Regions from separate parts of the Rossellomorea oryzaecorticis genome, predicted to be linked through region 3. Evidence: riboswitches for the same ligand, from Rfam matches in the RefSeq annotation. Region 3 holds a riboswitch; each other region holds the start of a gene.

Region 1 (4,394 bases), on a different contig from region 3:
AAAAATGTCGAAAATTGAAAGAATTACATAGGAGAATTCTATGAGGCTGATATCAACTAGGGCTTTGAGGCCTGGAATGGTTATGGCGACAACTGTATATAATGTAAGGGGTCATGCACTGATCCAGCAGAACGTGGCAATCACAGAGCGGATGATTCGCAGGCTGCAGGAGCTTAACATCAGGTATGTCTATATTGAAGATGCTTTATCCAACGGGATTAAAGTGACTGAATCCGTACCTGGAAAAGTCAGGCAGGAAGCGGTCGCCAATATAGAAAGTGTACTCAGCCGGATCAATGAGGCGAAGATGCCCAGGAGTTTGAATGTCATAGAGGAAAGTGCAAGACAGCTGAAGAGTATAATCGATGTTGTGTTGAAGGAAGTTAAAGGAAATGATGAGCTGCTGACTGTCCTTACAGACGTCTTTTCCTATGATTCCTACGTATTTCATCATTCATTCAATGTAACGTTATATACTTTATCAATCGGGATCGAACTGAATCTTTCCCAAAAACAGCTTGAAGAGCTCGGCATCGGTGCGATTCTTCATGATGTTGGAAAGATGCTTGTATCGGAAGAGGTTCTCATGAAGCCCGGCAGATTGACAGAAGAAGAATTCGTGGAAGTCCAGAAACATACCGAGCACGGTTTTGACATATTAAGAAAGCTGCAGACGATCTCCCTGCTGGTGGCCCACTGTGCATATCAGCATCATGAGAGGCTGGATGGATCGGGTTACCCCCGTGGGCTTAAGGGTGAGGACATCCATCCTTATGCCAAGATCATCGCAGTCGCTGATGTCTTTGATGCGATGACCTCCAACCGGGTGTACAGGGAAGCCATGCTCCCTCATGAAGCGCTCGAAATCCTTTACGCAGGTTCAGGTTCATTATTCGATCCGAATGTGATCGAAGCGTTCAGGAGATCGGTCGCGATTTATCCGAACGGGATGATCGTTGAATTGAATGATGAGAAAAAAGGGATTGTAACGAGTCAAAACAGAGGGGTGACAGACAGGCCGGTCATCCGCGTGATCGAAGAAAAAGGGGAAGAATTGTATGCTCCTTATGAATTGGACTTAAGCACGGAGCTTGATAAAGTCATCACAGGTTTTGATGTCGATTATGAGCCGTCACCTAGTAAAATTAAATAATTTTTTTGCGTTAAACCCTCCTTAGGAAGCATAAGAATAGCTTGTAAGGGGGGATTTTTTTGTCTAAGTTCAAAACACACAAACCCCGAAGAGGAGGGCCCTTGCCTTTTCGCCATGTGATGATCATCACTATCATTTTCTTCATGTTTTCCACAGGGGCTGGTCTCTGGATCGTAAACCTGGGCTTGAAGCCGACCCTGCTTGCCTATGCCGAAACGCAGACGAGCAGAATCGGGACGATGGTTATCAATAAAGCGATCAACAAAAAGGTGGCCGGATCAATTGAACTGGAGGAAATAACGGAAGAAGTGAAAAATGCAGAAGGGGAGGTGGTCTCCCTCAGGTTCAATACACAGAATATCAACAGGGTTCAGGGAGAAATCACTAATTTGGTGCAGTTATATTTAAAAGATGCGGAAAAAGGGAATATCGAAAATCTCGAATACATCACGGATATTGAAATAGACGAGGATGGGACGAAAGCCGATGAAGGAATTGTCTATTCTGTCCCTCTGGGTCAGGCTACAAACAATGCATTACTAGGGAACCTGGGACCAAAAGTTCCTATAAGGTTCCATTCCATCGGGGACGTGCGATCGGATATCAAACACACGGTCGAAGAGTTCGGCATCAACAATGCCCTCGTCAAAGTCTATGTTACCCTTACCGTCAACGTCCAGATCATCATCCCGTTTGCAACTAAAACCGAAACCATCAAGCAGGATGTACTGATTGCCATGGATACCGTCCACCTGGATGTACCGCAATTCTTCAACAACAGCGGCGACGGCACATCTCCATCAATCGAAATGCCGACGAATTGATGCTGCCCGCGGAAAGCGAGGTCTTGCACGGAAATCAATTGCGACAATCAAGAATGGAAAAAACTTCCCTCACCCCATCTCGAATTAAAAGTTGTCAAAAAAGTGATAGTTTGATATATTTAAAAAGGAAATTTTAATATTATAACCACATCATCAATCCGATGGGGTAGAGGTGCAGGGTTCAAGAGTAAGCTGTTTGAGGATGACAACTGAGACAACAGATGAAAGGGAACCTTTGCCGAAGCAGATATGTTCGTCAAAAGCATATATGCTGGGGTTATCTTGAAGAAGGGTAACACTGTCATTATGGGGGACACTCTATAATGGGGAGCTACAGATCGTGATGGAGCACTTACATTACTCATTAAAGGTAATGATAGGATCCTCTATCATTACCTTTTTTATATTCCTCTGTCATGCTAATGGTTCCCCCCTATCAAGTAGGAGGAGGACATTATGGAAAACACGATTTATTCAATCATCCCGCCCCTTTTAGCCATCCTGATGGTTATTCTGACGAGACGCGTACTGCTCTCGCTGGGTGTAGGGATCATCGCTTCAGCACTTCTTATTACAAATTTCTCTATCACAGGTACAGCCGCTAAGATATGGGAGGCCGTCAAAGGTATTTTCGTCGCAGACGGCGGATTGAACACATGGAATGTGTACATCATCTTTTTCTTATTGATTCTTGGCGTCATCACTGCATTCGTCAACATCTCAGGCGGAAGCCGCGCATTCGGTGAATGGGCGATGAAACGCGTGAAGACCAGAAGAGGCGCGCAGCTGCTCGCAGCCGTTTTAGGTATCATTATTTTTATTGATGATTATTTCAATGCGCTTGCGGTCGGACAGGTTGCAAGGCCGATCACGGACCGTCACAAAATTTCACGTGCGAAACTTGCTTATATCATCGATTCGACATCAGCTCCGGTCTGTGTCGTATCACCGGTATCAAGCTGGGGAGCATATATCATCGGAATCATCGGTTCGATCCTTGCGACTCACAGCATCACCGAGTACACGGCATTCTCTGCATTTATTCAAATGATCCCAATGAATCTGTATGTTTGGGCAGCGCTTCTGCTCGTATTGGTAGTAGCGTTTAAAGGCTTTGATTTCGGTAAAATGAAAGAGCATGAAGACAGGGCAATCACGACAGGGAATCTGTATGATCCAGACAAGGAAATCCCGGGAGAACTGAAAAATGATCTTCCAGTCAGCTCCAAAGGGACAGTCGGTGATCTGGCATGGCCGATCATTGCGCTTGTCGCTGGAACCGTCGGCATGATGCTATGGACAGGGTATAAGGCAGTCGGAGCCTTTGACATCATCCCGGTGTTTGAAAACACGGATGTAACAAAGTCACTATTATACGGCAGTTTATTTGCACTGGCGATTGCACTTATTCTTTTCTTCCGTCAAGTAAGCTTGAAGGGTGTGGAAGGGAGTGCAGTCGGGACAGCGGTAGTGGAAGGAATCAAATCGATGCTTCCTGCCGTATATATCCTTATTTTTGCATGGGCCATCGTCACGCTGATCGATGAGCTTCAAACGGGCACGTACCTTGCAGGGCTGGTTGAAAAATCAAACATGCCAGTCGAGCTGCTTCCAGTACTGTTGTTCTTGGTCGCCGGTATCATGGCCTTCTCTACGGGTACTTCATGGGGCTCCTTCGGGATCCTGCTTCCGATCGCTGGTGAAATTGCAGCGGCGACAGACGTAAGTGTATTACTTCCTGCGATGGCAGCCGTATTGGCAGGTGCTGTACTTGGAGATCACTGTTCACCGATTTCCGATACGACGATCCTGTCCTCGACAGGAGCCGGAAGTAATCACATCGACCACGTATTGACACAGCTTCCATATGCTCTTATCGGAGCACTGGCGGCTTCAATCGGATATCTTGTATTAGGATTCACGGGAAGCACACTGCTTGGTCTGATCGTAGTGGTTGTGATCATCGTGGGACTTGGTTTACTGAAAGGGAAGAAAACGGAATCAGCCGTTTCATAATGTAAGAAAAAGAAACCAGAGGCAGAATGCTGCTTCTGGTTTTTTTGTTCTCTCCCTAAAGAAAATAAGCCTTTCGCCCATATTCTACCATAGATTCTTTTCTCATAAGAATAGGAGAAAAGGGGGCAGAGATATGCTGACAGAGGTGGAAGGCTTTAACGATTTGATCTATCCCGATGATTTGTTATCGATCATCCGAAATGGTTTTAAACATTCGTCCAAGCCGAAGAAGGTGCTGATACTCGGAGCTGGACTCGCTGGTTTGACGGCTGCATCCCTGCTTAAGAGGGCCGGGCATGAAGTCACTGTCCTGGAGGGGAATAACAGGGTGGGAGGTAGGGTTTATACAGTAAGGGAACCTTTTACTTCAGGTAATTACATTGATTTTGGAGCGATGAGAA
Region 2 (4,394 bases), on a different contig from region 3:
GTAATGAGCATCCCTACACTTGTTGTTCTTAAAGACGGCGAAGTAGTGGATAAAGTAATCGGTTTCCAACCAAAAGAAGCTCTTGCTGAATTATTGAATAAACATGCTTAATGAGAAGTGATTGATTGAAAAGCCGGGGCATGGTGCCTCGGCTTTTCTTATTCCTTCGGTTATGATAGAAGAAGGGAGGGGAACTACGTGAATTCTGTCATTACCAATAAACTTGCCCTGCTGCCGGATCAGCCCGGCTGCTATCTGATGAAAGACAGGCAGGGCACGATTATTTATGTCGGGAAGGCAAAAGTACTGAAGAACAGGGTCCGGTCATACTTTACGGGCTCCCATGATGCGAAGACACAAAGGCTAGTCGGGGAAATAGAAGACTTTGAATATATCATGACATCTTCAGATCTTGAAGCCCTTGTGCTCGAAATGAATCTGATTAAAAAGTATGACCCGAAATACAACGTCATGTTAAAGGATGACAAAAGTTACCCTTTCATCAAATTGACCAATGAGCGTCATCCGCGGTTGATTACGACCCGCAAGGTACAGAGGGGAAAAGGAAAGTATTTCGGCCCCTACCCGAATGTGGGTGCGGCGAATGAAACGAAAAAGCTGCTTGACCGACTTTACCCGCTGCGTAAATGTACCACACTTCCTGACCGCGTCTGCCTCTATTACCATATGGGACAGTGCCTCGCCCCTTGTGTAAAAGAAGTGAGCAAAGAAACGTACAGGGAAATGACGGATGAAATTGCGAGATTCCTCAACGGAGGATACAAAGAAATCAAGAAAGAGCTTTCGGAAAAAATGAAGGAAGCTTCTGAAAATCTTGAGTTTGAACGGGCAAAGGAATTCCGGGATCAAATCCTTCATATAGAAGCAACGATGGAAAAGCAGAAGATGACGATGACCGACTTTACAGACCGGGATGTGTTTGGTTTCGCCGTCGATAAAGGCTGGATGTGTGTGCAGGTCTTCTTTGTGAGGCAGGGTAAATTGATTGAACGCGATGTTTCATTATTCCCTCTTTACAACGAACCTGAAGATGAATTCCTGACATTCCTTGGCCAGTTTTATTCAAAAGCAAACCATTTCAAGCCGAGAGAAATTTTTCTGCCGGAGGATATTGACGAAGAACTCGCCATGAAACTCCTTGAAGTGAAGATCACACAGCCGAAAAGGGGCAAGAAAAAAGAGCTGGTGAAATTGGCGGAGAAAAATGCCAAGCAGGCGCTTGATGAGAAGTTTGCCCTGATCGAGCGAGATGAGGAGAGGACGATCAAAGCGATTGAAAGTCTCGGCGAACAGATGGGGATCTATACCCCGTTCCGGATCGAAGCATTCGATAACTCGAATATACAAGGCTCCGCTCCGGTATCAGCGATGATCGTCTTCGTGGATGGAAAGCCTGCTAAAAAAGAATACCGGAAATACAAGATAAAGACCGTCAAAGGCCCGGATGATTATGACTCGATGCGGGAAGTGGTAAGAAGACGGTACTCGAGGGTATTGAAGGATGGTCTTCCGCTTCCGGACCTCATCATCATCGACGGAGGAAAAGGCCAGATCGAAGCGGCCCGTGAAGTGCTTGAAAATGAGCTGGGACTTGATATACCTTTAGGCGGCCTTGCCAAGGACGATAAACACCAGACATCCGAGCTCCTATACGGAAATCCCTTGCAGATCGTACCCCTGGAAAAACGCAGTCAGGAATTTTACCTGCTCCAGCGAATCCAGGACGAAGTCCACCGTTTCGCTATCACATTCCACCGCCAGCTGCGCGGAAAAAGCGCCTTCCAATCCATCCTCGACGACATCGACGGAATCGGACCAAAGCGCAAAAAACAGCTTCTCAAACACTTCGGCTCCATGAAAAAAATGAAAGAAGCAACGGCAGAGGAACTTCAGGACATCGGAATCCCTGAATCAGTGGCGAAAGTTTTGCATGAGAAACTAAACGAATAGGGTATATGGATAACGTTTAATTTGTTGGTTCATTTCCCATATCAAATAAGAAAGCCTGGACCAAGCGAGCTTGGTCCAGGCTTTCTTATTTGATATGGGACTTTTCAGCTCCGCTGAAAAGCGGGTGAAACGTTCGTTTCACCCGAATGACCCAAAAAATTTATCGCAATTTTATAAAAACCTCATTGCTTCCAATTTTTTCGTGTGCTATAATTATCGATAATTTAAAACATTATCACTTTCAAAAGTGGTGATAGAGGTGCGAACTTCAAGAGTACAGGCAAAGAGGAGTATGGGCTCCGATGAGATGTCTGGGAAGGGGAGATTCGCCGAAGTGGTATTGGACTCATACTAATCCCGCTGGTCCTGCGTTTAAGAAATGCAGGATTGTCAAGATGAATCAATCTTGGAGAGCTATCTCACAATGCCGATGAACGGATCAGTATTTTTTACTTTAAGTTCATAAGCAATGAGACCTCCATCTCATTGCTTTTTTTATTATCAGGCATGGGACTGCAGAAGGATGAAACAATATCCTCGCTGCAGCGGGATCTCAACAGTAGTCAGATGATTCTCTTCAAAAAATAAGATTCTATTTCTACACTCAAAGAGAAAGAAGGAGAAGCTGTGAGTATTATCGTTCAAAAATTCGGCGGGACATCTGTAGGATCTGTCGAAAAAATTCAAAATGTTGCGTCAAGAATTTTAGAAGAGAAGAATCGGGGAAATGACGTGGTCGTGGTCGTATCCGCCATGGGGAAAACAACGGATGCGCTAGTAGGAATGGCAAGGGAAATCACTTCACGCCCAAGTAAAAGGGAAATGGATATGCTGTTGTCGACTGGGGAACAGGTAACCATATCACTATTGACAATGGCGCTGATTCAGGCCGGTCAGGAAGCCATTTCGTACACTGGATGGCAAGCGGGGATCGAGACGGAATCCGTCCACAGCAACGCACGCATCATCAATATTCATACAGAAAAGATGACAGCACAGCTGGAAAGCGGAAAAGTCGTGATCGTAGCAGGGTTTCAGGGTATGACGCCTTCAGGTGAAATCACTACGCTCGGCCGCGGGGGATCTGACACGACCGCAGTGGCAATCGCGGCTGCACTGAAAGCAGACCGGTGTGATATTTATACAGATGTGGACGGGGTCTATTCATCCGATCCCCGATATATAAAGGGTGCAAGGAAGCTGCCATCGATTTCGTATGACGAAATGCTCGAGCTTGCCAATCTGGGGGCAGGGGTCCTTCATCCAAGGGCTGTCGAGTTTGCGAAAAATTATCAAATCCCGCTGGAAGTGAGATCAAGCCTTGAAAAAGTCGAAGGTACGTACATTGAGGAGGAAGCAAGCATGGAACAGAATTTGGTGGTAAGAGGAGTCGCATTTGAAGATGAAATCGTAAGGGTGACAGTGTTCGGGCTCGGGAACGCATTGACAGGCCTATCGTCCGTATTCACAACCCTGGCCAGGAATCATCTGAACGTGGACATCATCATTCAGAGCCAGACAGACAAGGATACAACGAATCTATCTTTTTCAATCAAGGAACATGACCTTGAAGAAGCCCTGTCTGTATTGGAGAAGAATCAGGATGAGCTCGGCTTCACGCATATCGAGCATGAACGAGATCTTGCCAAGGTATCAATCGTCGGTTCCGGAATGATCTCGAACCCGGGAGTGGCGGCAGAAATGTTCGAGGTCCTTGCTCAAAATGACATCATCGTCAAAATGGTCAGCACATCTGAAATCAAGGTGTCGGCCGTGGTGGATCAGGTGAATATGCAAAAAGCAGCAGGAGTGTTACATACGGCGTTCAAACTGGATGCTGTCAAAGTAGAAGAAGTGACACTGTAAAAAGAGCGGAAGCGTCTTGTCTTAGCCCGGTAAACGCTTCCTGTCCGACCAGAGAAGTCTTCTGTTTTCTTCACATGCCGGACCGAAACGTCTAAAGGGACTGGGTCCGGCCAGTTTTAAATAAAAAGGGTTGACTCCTGAAGAGTCAACCCTTTCCCATTCATCTATTAACGGAGGCCGGCTGTTTATTCGACTTTATCTTTTTCATCCCAGCGGGCGATGATTTTTACGGACCGATTTCGTTTATGTATTTCGTCAGCTGCTTCAGTCGTGCATTTTTTTTGGAGCTGGATTTGTTCTGCAAGAAAGCCGGCTTCCAATTTAAATGAAACGTCTGAATTTAGAGACAGGCGTCTTTCGACAAATGCACCGCGGAGTTCAAAGGTCATTTCATTTTTCTTTTGTTCCACAACCGTCAATGTCCCCCAGCCTGCTTCTTCAAAAAAAGATGAATATTCATCAATTGATTGAAGGGGGAATTTTCTGGAGAGCTGCTTGCCGCCCCAATATAAGATTTCCGGGGTGTGCTTACCCAAGATGTCGGGGAGCAGGATATC
Region 3 (4,394 bases):
GTTGGTGATAATAAATTTTTAAAAAATTCAAATAAAAAAGCACCTCCCCAGGTGCATGTCACGCACGAAGGGAAAGGTGCTTCTCATCATTTACTTATTTCGCATTCTCATCCGGCTGATGGACCCCGAAAATATTCCCTTCCGGATCGGTGTAATAACCCTGCCAGGCCATGCCGGGAAGCGCATGTTTAGGAAGGGCCACCTTACCGCCGAGCTCAAGGATCTTCTTCTCTGCTGCATCATAATCCTCTACACCCATCGTACAGGAATACCCGTTCAGAGGCTGATTTGCCTCAGGGCGCGGTCCCTGACGTTTCATGATTGCTCCATTGATTCCGGGCACACTCTCATCACCCGTCACCGCCCCGAAATAAGGCATCCCCGCATATTCACTCCAGTCCTCGAACTTCCAGCCGAAGACCTCTCCGTAAAATTCCTTCCCTTTTTCCACATCTTCTACATGAATTTCAAAATGCACCATCCGTCCCATTGTTTCCCCTCCGTCAATCAATAATTTCATAATTCTGATAAATCAGTTTGCCTCTTTATAGTAAACGATTTTGTACATGCTGTACAATGGTAGATTGGAAGCTTTTCCTAGAATGGAATCCCTCCTGACAACCTTGTTGTCTACCTGTAGATAGAGACCAACTTTCATAATCCTGAATCTTTTCACTCCCATCAAACGTATCTATAGTAGCTGTAAAATATACAGAGTGAGGTGTTGACCATGTTTTTCAGGATCTTTCATAAATCTAACTGTTTCACAAAAATCGCGCTATTTACTGTTACTGTACTTCTGCTCCTTGGCGGGGTATCTTTACTCCTGCTTTAGGTGTACAGCCGCTGAATCGGGATTTTCAAGAAATTATGTACTATCAAGGAGGAAAACTGAATATGGTGACTTTACAAAAGATGAACACAGATGAATTCCAGAGATATCTGGATACTGCAGTCGCTGACTATGCGAAGGAAAAAGTCTCGGCGGGAAACTGGGAGGAAGAAGAATCCCTGCAAAAAGCGAAAGATGAATTCAGTAATCTTCTCCCGGATGGCGAGAATTCCGAAAACAACTACTTATTCACGATATTGAACGAAAAAAATGAAGGGGCAGGAATCATATGGCTTGCCAGACAATCCCCTGAGAAAGGCTTTATCTATGATATCCGGATCAAAGATGAGTACCAGGGAAAAGGCTATGGCAAAAAAACCATGCAGGCAATTGAAGAAAAAGCGAAACAACTCGGGATGAACAAAATCGGCCTGCACGTATTCGGACATAACAAGATTGCCCGGGGCTTATATGAAAAGATCGGATACAAGACCACCAACGTGGTGATGGAGAAGGAAATCCTCTGACCCCTGTCTAAAAAAAGAACCTTTGCCTTCCAACCCGGCAAAGGTTCTTTCCGTTTTAACGGTCGAGTCTCACCAGATCCGCATACGTTTCCCGTTCGATCACTACGCGCGACTCCCCGTCTTTCACAAACACAACAGCCGGACGCGGGATCCGGTTATAGTTGTTAGCCATCGAATATCCGTAGGCACCGGTACTAAACACAGCCAGGGTGTCGCCGAAGTTCACCGGCGGAAGCTTCAGATCCCAGATGAGCATGTCACCTGACTCACAGCACTTCCCGGCAATGCTGACAAGCTCCGTGCATTCCTCATTCGGTCGGTTCGCCAGCACCGCATGATATTTCGCCCCGTAAAGAGCCGGACGAAGATTATCGGTCATCCCACCGTCGACAGACACATACGTGCGCACGTCAGGAATGATTTTCTTGGATCCGACCTTATAGAGCGTCGTTCCTGCCTCGGCGACGATGCTGCGTCCCGGCTCCACCCATACTTCCGGCAGCGGATACCCGTTCTCTCCGAAGCTTTCCTTCACGCAGTCCGTGATCGCTTTTACATATTCGGAAATTGGAAGCGGCTTGTCTTCTTCCGTATAACGCACCCCGAAACCGCCCCCGATGTTCAGGACCGGCAGTGTGACGTCGCACTCGAGCCTCACACTTTGAAGGAAATCGGACAGCACGGTGATCGCCTGCTGGAATCCGTCAAGTTCAAATATCTGCGACCCGATATGCGAGTGGATCCCGAGCACATTGTAATGCGGCTTGCAAAGGGCGATCTGCATTGCGCGGTCGGCCTGTCCGGTCGAAATGCCAAAGCCGAACTTCGAATCGTCCTGCCCCGTCATGATGTAGTCATGTGTATGGGCCTCGACTCCCGGCGTCACGCGGAGCAGGATATTCACCTGCTGCTCCCGCTCTTTCGCCAGCTCATGCAGAAGCTCAAGCTCAAGGAAGCTGTCGACCACAAAGCAGCCGATCCCTGCTTCAAGCGCCATCACGAGTTCTTCCTCAGATTTATTGTTGCCGTGAAAATGAATCCGTCCAGCCGGGAATCCCGCTTCGAGAGCCGTATACAGTTCCCCGCCGGACACGACATCCAGCGACAGATTCTCCTCTTCCGCAAGGCGTACCATTTCCTTGCACATAAATGCCTTGCTCGCATACGCCACCTGGAACTCAAGCCCGCTCTCGATGAACGACTCGCGGAACGCGCGTGCATTGCGGCGGATCATGTCCTCATCATAGACCATCAGCGGAGTGCCGTACGCTGCCGTCAGCTCGCCTGTGCTCACCCCTCCGATCTCCAATTGTCCCTGTACATTCGTTGTCATTGCTGTCATCTTGAATCTCCTCCTGAAACCCCTCCGAAAAAAACTACACAAAAAAACCGTATGAAGCGATGCTCATACGGTTTCCTGATCAAAACGAAGAACGTTCTGAAGAATTCTGTATTAACATCTCTTCAATAGTTCTCCACAACGTGACCATTGTGACAGTCTGACACTTGTTCAATGCCAGCCCAACAGGAAACCGATTGGCTGTTTCCCGTTTCGGCGATCTGCCTTTCACTTTCCGTCCCGGGATCCATCATCCTCAGGAAAGCTACTCCTCATTCTCGCGCCTCTATTATCAGAGAGTAAGTTTATTAGTTTGTACAGCAACTATACCACCGGTGCTGAAAAATTGTCAATCTATTTCCCCTATTCGGGCCGCGGGCCGTTTTCTTTTGGGGATCGAGAAGAAAGTTGTCCTTTTTTATAAAAATATTGCCTTCTTACATATAAAGTGTTCCATTTATTATCCTAACCTTATCCTTTTACCGGGCTATACTCTGCCCTACATTGGAATTAGGCCTCTCAGATAGATTATTCTGCCCTACAGAGGGATTTTTGTACCTTTCAAGTACATAATTCTACCCTTCATCGGATTATTGTACCTTATAAAAAAATAATTGTGCACTTCTTGTCGAATTTCCTCTATTCGGAAGCAGAGGGGTATTTTCTTTTATGATTGAGAAGAACGTAATGCCTTTCTATTAAAAATAATGCCTTTTCACTTATTTATTAAGCCCTTCATCATTATAACCGCTTCTTTATTCTGTCAATTTCCTGCCTCATACCGGAATTGTGCCTCTCAAATAACTTATTCTACCCTTCAAATATTATTTGTACCTTTCAAAAACATAATTCTACCCCTCATTTCATCATTGCACCTTATAAAAAAACAATTGCGCCCTGCGAATTTCCTATACTAACGAAAGCTTTCCCATGATTCAATCATCCAGAATGGGGTAAACTATCCTCGTTGCTTATTTTATAAAAGCATCCGCTACAAGGGAGAAGAACCCATAACATCCATTCACGACACCAAACTGCATTTTTTGCAAAATAAACGATCTTCTTCCTTGACTTTTTCACCTGCATATATAATAATGAATATCGAATTAGAATTATTATAAAGTATTAATAATTCTCAATCACATCACTACAATCATTTAGGAGGAATTTACACTATGTCTTTAATCGGAACAGAAGTAAAACCATTCAAAGCAGAAGCATTCAAAGATGGTGAATTCATCACTGTCACTGACGAAAGCCTGAAAGGTCAATGGAGCATTTTCTGCTTCTACCCTGCAGACTTCACATTTGTATGCCCTACAGAACTTGAAGACCTTCAAAATAACTACGAGGCTCTTAAAGCCCTTGGCGTAGAAGTATATTCCGTTTCTACAGATACACATTTCACACACAAAGGCTGGCATGACAGCTCTGAAAAAATCGGTAAAATCAAATACGCGATGATCGGGGATCCATCTCAAACAGTATCCCGCAACTTCGAAGTATTGAACGAAGAAGACGGTCTTGCTGACCGCGGAACATTCATCATCGATCCTGATGGTGTCATCCAAACAGTTGAAATCAATGCTGGCGGCATCGGCCGTGATGCAGATATCCTAATCAGCAAAATCAAGGCGGCACAATACGTGCGCAACAACCCAGGCGAAGTTTGCCCGGCTAAATGGCAGGAAGGTTC

What was found. A riboswitch is a leader RNA that binds a small molecule or an ion and turns the genes downstream of it on or off. The one in region 3 is predicted to bind lysine.
Region 1: linked by a shared signal. The riboswitch ahead of ACKA06_RS04330 (Na+/H+ antiporter NhaC family protein) and the one ahead of lysA (diaminopimelate decarboxylase) in region 3 are both predicted to bind lysine.
Region 2: linked by a shared signal. The riboswitch ahead of ACKA06_RS12435 (aspartate kinase) and the one ahead of lysA (diaminopimelate decarboxylase) in region 3 are both predicted to bind lysine.

The regions. Positions count from the first base shown of each region.
Region 1 is NZ_JBJOSA010000003.1:14,281-18,674, reverse strand. Features, by position in the region: gene ACKA06_RS04340 (HD-GYP domain-containing protein) at 77-1,153, shown strand; gene yunB (sporulation protein YunB) at 1,255-1,977, shown strand; lysine riboswitch at 2,137-2,319, shown strand; gene ACKA06_RS04330 (Na+/H+ antiporter NhaC family protein) at 2,434-3,993, shown strand; gene ACKA06_RS04325 (flavin monoamine oxidase family protein) at 4,127-4,394, shown strand, end outside.
Region 2 is NZ_JBJOSA010000009.1:97,199-101,592, forward strand. Features, by position in the region: gene trxA (thioredoxin) at 1-111, shown strand, start outside; gene uvrC (excinuclease ABC subunit UvrC) at 199-1,971, shown strand; lysine riboswitch at 2,218-2,396, shown strand; gene ACKA06_RS12435 (aspartate kinase) at 2,599-3,837, shown strand; gene ACKA06_RS12440 (YslB family protein) at 4,023-4,394, opposite strand, start outside.
Region 3 is NZ_JBJOSA010000001.1:85,264-89,657, forward strand. Features, by position in the region: gene ACKA06_RS00430 (VOC family protein) at 95-490, opposite strand; gene ACKA06_RS00435 (GNAT family N-acetyltransferase) at 898-1,359, shown strand; gene lysA (diaminopimelate decarboxylase) at 1,415-2,701, opposite strand; lysine riboswitch at 2,820-2,995, opposite strand; gene ahpC (alkyl hydroperoxide reductase subunit C) at 3,874-4,394, shown strand, end outside.